2 regions of the Rhodococcus sp. P1Y genome follow, and region 2 is predicted to be linked to the other one. Evidence: riboswitches for the same ligand, from Rfam matches in the RefSeq annotation. Region 2 holds a riboswitch; the other holds the start of a gene.
What was found. Region 2 has a riboswitch for cobalamin ahead of D8W71_RS15200 (magnesium chelatase subunit D family protein). Riboswitches for the same ligand answer to the same signal wherever they lie in the genome.

Region 1 (3,411 bases), 2.7 Mb from region 2:
ACACCGAATCCGGCACCCGAGGACACGCCGAGCAGGTAGGGGTCGGCCAACGGATTTCGGGTAACCGCCTGTGCCACACCGCCCGCAAGGGCAAGCGACGCACCGACGACTGCAGCGGTCAGTGATCTCGGCAAACGCGATTCGACGACGATCGCCGAACGCGCCTCGGTCCACCAGGATTCGAAGGCTCCCGGCGTCACGCGATGGATGACGATGGCCCACACGTCTCCGACCGGGATACGAACCGAGCCGAACGAGACAGCTGCAGCGATGGACATCAGCAGCAGGGCAACGAGACCGAGCAAGATCAGACCGAAGCTGATCTTGGAGCGCTGCGGTGCGTGCGTTTTCGCCCGAGCGGGCTTGGCGTCGACGACGGCGGTCATCAGGACTCGAACCGGTCCGGATGCAGGTGGCGTGCGATGGTGTCGACACTCGTCACCAATCGGGGGCTCTCGAAGAAGTCGTCGAGCGGCACGACGACGAAGTTGTCTCGTTGCACGGCAGGTGTCGTCGCCATGATCGGCTGACTCTTCAGGAAGTCGATCTTGCCTTGCGCTGACGTGTCGCCGTAGTCGAGGACGACGATGGCCTGCGGTGCGCGTTCGCCGATGATCTCCCACGTGGTGTCGAGGTAGGGCCGTTCACCCTCGGGAAAGATGTTGGCCGCTCCCGCGTAGTCGGCGATCAGCTGCCCGACGCCGACGCCACCGATCGTGGTCGGCACGTCCTCACCCGAGTCGTAGAAGAACGTCGGTGTCGGAGTGACTCCGTCCAGGTCGCCCTGCACCTCGCCCAAACCGGCCACGACGCCGTCGATGACCCCCTTCGCTGCATCTTCGACACCGAGGACGTCACCGAGTTGGGTGTAGTCGGTCTCGAGCATGCCGATGTCCGGGAACCCCGATCCGCAGTACTCGGAGAACAAGAACGTGGGGATACCGGTGTCGGTGAACGACTGGCGCGCCCGGCCTTCCTTGTCGTTGAACGCGCTGCGCATACCGCCGACGACCAAGTCCGGGTCGAGGTCGAGGATCTGCTCCTTGGTCGGATACTCGTCGGCCAGGCCGGGGATCCGGGCGAACTCGTCGGCCGTCTCAGGCGTCGGCGTCGCATTCCGGTAGCCCATTCCAACGATGCGATCCGCGACGCCCATCTCGATGAGCACTTCGGTGACGTGGTCGTTCATCGAGACGATGCGCTGGGGCGGGGCGTCGAACTGCTGGGTGACGTCGCAGTTGGTGATGGAAACAGGCTCGTCGAACGACGTTGTTTCGGTGCCTGCCTCGATGGCGTCGCCCCGGGAACAGGCGGCGAGGACCAGGACGGATCCAACCGCGACAATTCGGGCGACGGAGGAGATGGAGCGTGACATGAGAACCTCACTTGGAGCTCAGAGCCACGAAATGAGAGTCGGGTGCGCAGCCCACGAGTGGACCACGCGCTGGACTGCCGATTCGTAGACCACGACGAATGGGTGTCGCACACACAGCCGCTGGGTAATCGGGCTCGCCACCTCGCCGAAACGAAGTGGCCCACCGTTGCGGGTCAGCGCCGGATTTCGACCGGCTTCCCCCTGCGACTGGCTAGCGTGTTACTTCGCTAGGCAGTATGCACGACGCGCTCACACCCGTGTCAGCGCCTCTCCCATTGTTCGGTTCAGAGTGCTCAACGAACGTACGGCGCTGCGGACCGGCCCTGGCGTCGTGGTCGACGCCAACATGACATCGGGCGCGGAGGTCTCGGTCAGCTTCTCCGGCGGTTCGACGTGTTCGCCGGCAACGGCTCGTTTGACGTCGGCGATCGTTGCCTTGGTGACGTCGGCGGCGTGCATCAGTGCTCTCGCGGTCTCGTCCGACGGACCGGTACCGGGGTTGGCCCTCGATGCTCCGACGCCTGCGCGGGCGAGTGCATGCGCGGACCGGTTGCTGACGGTCATGATTCGCACGAGCCGCTTCGCCCCACGGCGAGTCCTCGTCGTCGGACCGATTTCCAGTGGCTTACCCGCTGTCACCAGGTCTTTCAGAGCGTTGTCCAGTTTCCGCATATCGGTGACGAGGTTCGTGCTTCCACCCGGGGAGACGACGGCGCCGATCCCGGTGTCGATGATGGCCGTCATCTGGTCGAGGTAGTCGTCGATCTTGCCGACCATCGTCGATCTGGTACCGGTGGAGAAGATGAAGTAGGCCGAGGCGATTCCGACGACACCGCCCGCCGCGGTTTCGACGATCCGTAGTTCGAGCACCTCGATGCTGAAGGTGCCGAGCAGACCGTAGAGCATCGCGAGCATCACCGTGACGAAGAACGACAGCAGTGCATAGGCAACGGTGACGAGGTAGAACGCGAAGAACACGCACACCACCAACAAGATCAGCTGCAGCGGTTGGTTGTTTCCGACGAGCGCCGACAGCAGCACGCCGGCAAAGACCCCGGCGATGGTCCCGACGACGCGATGGCCTGCACGCGAGAGAATTTCGCCACGCGTCGACGCCCCGGTGAAGACCAGAAATGCCGTCAGCACCGCCCAGTACCAGCGGTCAGGCGAGATCAACTCTCCGAGAAGCGTTGCTGCACTGGTAGCCACGGCGACCTGAATCGCTGCCTTGGTACTCGGGTTCAGCCCCTCGGTGTCCTCTGCCTTGTTCGGCTCCTCCTTCGGCGCAGACTCCGTGTGCAGGGCGTTGCTGGTGATGTGATGAATGGCGATGTGCGCCTGCACTGCTCGCATCGCGACAGTGGTGGCGATTCCGGCCTGAGTCGAGGGATCGGACTTGTCCGCCGCGGCGGCGGCGAGGCGTCGGGCAGCCCGCAGTTGATCCTCCGACGGGTTGTTCTGCAAACACGATCCGAGCGCGGTAGTGGCCTGTCCGAGCGACTTCGGCCAGGCCTTGTCCGGATCGAGCGCCCACAGTGCACTGACGAGTTGCTCGGTGGCGATCTGTGCGTCGAAAATGCGCATGGACAGGTCTTCATTGGTGACGCTCAAAAGCTGAGCTGCGTCGTTGCGGTCGAGCCAGTCGTCGATCATCAACGCCGTGCTGCCCAATGTGTCGAGCTTCTTGCGGAGGAGGTCGAGATTGCGGTCACTTCTGTTCGACGCCACCTGCAGCACGTCGATCGATGCGGCGCGCAGCGCCCGTACCAACCGTTTCAGTTCGAGTCCTGGTCTGTCCGGCAGAATCACCGTTCTGACGAGCAGCGAGATCCCGACACCGAGAACGATCGACCCGGCCAGCATCGGTATCTGCCCTGGCTGCGCCTGCAGGAACAGCGCGAAGAAGTAACAGATGAAGGCAACCATCCCCAGTGCCGTGCCACGCGGGCCGTAGCGCCGCACCCACACCGCCGCGAACAGCACCACGATGAAACCGACGTCAGCGACCTTGCCGAACTGCGACAGCACCGCCGACA
Region 2 (3,411 bases):
ACAACGCCGGAACCGGCCATTCCGCTTTGTGTGAGCTCAACTACACCCCGCAGAACAAAGATGGCTCGGTCGACATCTCGAAGGCTCTCAACGTCAACGAGCAGTTCCAGGTCTCGCGCCAGTTCTGGGCACACAGCGTCGAGTCCGGGGTTCTCAGCGACCCGAAGAACTTCATCAATCCGATCCCGCACGTGAGCTTCGTGCACGGCGAGTCGAACGTGAAGTACCTACGTGCGCGGTACGAGGCCTTGGCGTCGAACCCGTTGTTCGAAGGCATGGAGTACATCGACAGCCCGGACGAGTTCGCCAAGCGGTTGCCCCTCATGGGCGAGGGTCGAGACTTCTCCGATCCCGTAGCCCTCAACTGGAGTGACGCGGGCACCGATGTCGACTTCGGCGCATTGACGCGCCAGCTCCTCAACTACATCTCCGGTTCCGGCGGCACCGTCCACTTCGGTAGCGATGTGCGCAACATAACCAAGCAGTCCGACGGCACGTGGAATCTCAAGATCGCCAACCTCCGCACCGGCACCAAGAAGACCGTCAACGCCAAGTTCGTGTTCGTCGGCGCGGGCGGAGGCGCGCTGCATCTGCTGCAGAAGTCGGGAATCAGCGAGATCAACGGCTTCGGTGGGTTCCCGGTCAGCGGTGAATGGCTGCGCTGCACCAATCCCGATCTGATTTCACAGCATTCGGCAAAGGTCTACGGGAAGGCGTCCGTGGGCGCACCTCCGATGTCGGTGCCTCACCTCGACACCCGCGTCATCGGCGGCAAACCCGGTCTGCTGTTCGGTCCGTACGCAGGATGGTCCCCGAAGTTCCTCAAGCAGGGCAAGCTCACCGACCTGCCCAGTTCCGTCAAGCCAGGAAACCTCATGTCGATGCTCGGGGTCGGCGTCACCGAGCTAGGACTGGTGAAGTACCTCGTCAGTGAGCTCGCGCAGTCGGAAGCCGACCGCGTCGAGACCCTGCGTGAATTCGCACCCGAAGTCATCGGCACCGACTGGGAGCTCGTCACCGCAGGCCAGCGCGTCCAGGTCATCCGCAAGAAGGGCCGGGGCGGAGTGCTCGAGTTCGGCACGGCCGTCATCAATTCCGCCGACGGCACCATCGCCGGCCTTCTGGGGGCATCACCGGGTGCTTCGACAGCAGTTCCTGCAATGCTCGACGTCCTGCAACGGTGCTTTGGCGACCGCTACGACGCATGGCAGCCGAAACTCAAGGACATGGTGCCCTCGCTCGGCAAGAAACTGGCCGAGGATCCGGCATTGTTCCGCGAAATTTTCGATTGGACCGCACGTGGGTTGCAGCTCCAGGAGCCATCTCGACTCGCACAGCCCAGTGGCGTGTGATAGCAACACCTGATGACTACGCAAGCAGCTGCCCTCAAACGATCATGGGCTTTGGACCTGTCCAACAACACTCTGTACGACCTGTTGAAGCTGCGTGTCGAGGTATTCGTCGTCGAGCAGGCCTGCGCCTACCCTGAGCTCGACGGCCGAGACCTGCTCACCGAAACGCGGCACTTCTGGTTGGAGCGCGACGGCGAGGTCGTCTGCACCTTGCGTCTGCTCGAAGAGCACGACGACGGGGAGAAGGCCTTCCGCATCGGGCGACTGTGCACGCAGCGCTCAGCGCGCGGACAGGGTCACACGACGCGCATCCTGCGGGCGGCCCTCGCCGAAGTCGGCTCTGCGCCGTGTCGCATCAACGCACAGAGCTACCTCGTGGACATGTACGCCAAGCACGGATTCCTCCCGGACGGCGAAGAGGTCCTGGAAGACGGTATTCCGCACACTCCGATGCGTCGCGGTGGCGGTACGCCGTGGGGTGAGTCGTAGCGCGCGAGCAGTAGTGTTCGAGAAGTCGAAGTTGATGCGGGGAAGTCCTGTGCGAATCAGGCGCGGTCCCGCCACTGTGTAGGAATCGGTGCCCAGGTGTTGATTCCGAAGTCAGATCGCCGCACAACTTCGTAAGTTCGTGTCCGCCGCTTCGGCGGACGTCCACATCCCCGGCGCGGAGTCCGGGGTACGAAGGAGATCTCTCGTGCAGCAGTCCGGTTTTCCGTTCAGTGCGATCGTGGGCCAGGATCAGCTGCGCTTGTCCCTCGTGCTGTGCGCGGTCCACCCCGGCATCGGAGGCGTACTGGTACGAGGTGAGAAGGGGACAGCGAAGTCGACGGTCGTGCGCGCCCTCGCAGCGCTCCTTCCCGAGGTGATCGACGAAGGAATCGCTCGCCCGGCACGACTGGTCGAACTGCCGGTGGGAGCCACCGAGGATCGAGTTGTCGGATCTCTCGATCTCGAGAAGGTACTGCGTGACGGTGAGCGCGCATTCCAGCCGGGTCTGCTGGCGGCGGCCCACCGCGGCGTGTTGTACGTCGACGAGGTCAACCTGCTTCACGATCATCTCGTCGACGTACTTCTCGACGCGGCTGCGATGGGCCGGGTCCACGTCGAACGCGACGGCGTCTCGCACTCGCACGCAGCGCAGTTCGTACTCGTCGGCACGATGAATCCGGAAGAGGGGGAACTTCGGCCTCAGCTGCTGGACCGTTTCGGTCTCGCCGTCGAGGTCACCGCGTCCCGAGATGTCGACACCCGCATGGACGTCGTGCGTCGCCGACTGAACTACGAGCGCGATCCGGAGTCTTTCGCTGCAGGCTATGCAGACAGCGACGCCGAGATCGCCCGCAAAATCGTCGATGCTCGTAGTGTGCTCGACGACGTCGTGCTCGACGACACCGAACTCCGTCGAATCGCCGCGCTGTGCGCGTCCTTCGATGTCGACGGCATGCGTGCCGATCTCGTCGTTGCACGAACCGCTACTGCCCACGCCGCGTGGCGTGGATCGGTCGTCGTGGAGGAAGCCGACGTGCGAGTCGCGGCGGAACTCGCTCTGCCACATCGGCGTCGGCGCGATCCCTTCGACGAGCCAGGTATCGACGACCAGGCGCTGGACGACGCGATGCGCGATGCTGCGGAACAAGCCGACGCAGGGAAACCAGAACCGGAGCCCGATCCGGACGGTCCGGGCCCGAACAGGCCGGATCCCGACGATGCCGGTCCTGACGATGCCGGTCCTGACGATGCCGGTCCTGACGATGCCGGTCCAGACGACGGTGGCACGCCGCCGGGTTGCGGCGGTACCGAGCAGCCGCCACAACCGCAGAGCAGCAACGGTTCCCAGGAACGCAATGCAGCTGCGCCAGGGGCCCAGTTCCGTGCGCGCCTGATGGAGGTTCCCGGCGTCGGAGAAGGTGCGCCGGGCAGGCGATCGCGGTCCCGTTCGTCGCAGGGACGCGCAGTGCGTCCGACCACGGAGCGAGGGAAGGGACTTCACCTCGTCGGAACGCTGTTCGCCGCGGCCGAGGAACAGGTGGAGCGCGGCCGAACATCGGGTCGGTTCGTG

Region 1: it holds a riboswitch for cobalamin, as region 2 does, so the genes downstream of both, D8W71_RS00410 (ABC transporter substrate-binding protein) here and D8W71_RS15200 (magnesium chelatase subunit D family protein) in region 2, are expected to answer to the same signal.

The regions. Positions count from the first base shown of each region.
Region 1 is NZ_CP032762.1:80,289-83,699, forward strand. It holds gene D8W71_RS00405 (FecCD family ABC transporter permease) at 1-278, opposite strand, end outside; gene D8W71_RS00410 (ABC transporter substrate-binding protein) at 386-1,375, opposite strand; cobalamin riboswitch at 1,474-1,627, opposite strand; gene D8W71_RS00415 (FUSC family protein) at 1,625-3,411, opposite strand, start outside.
Region 2 is NZ_CP032762.1:3,283,486-3,286,896, forward strand. It holds gene mqo (malate dehydrogenase (quinone)) at 1-1,352, shown strand, start outside; gene D8W71_RS15195 (GNAT family N-acetyltransferase) at 1,365-1,841, shown strand; adenosylcobalamin (AdoCbl) riboswitch at 1,857-2,009, shown strand; gene D8W71_RS15200 (magnesium chelatase subunit D family protein) at 2,047-3,411, shown strand, end outside.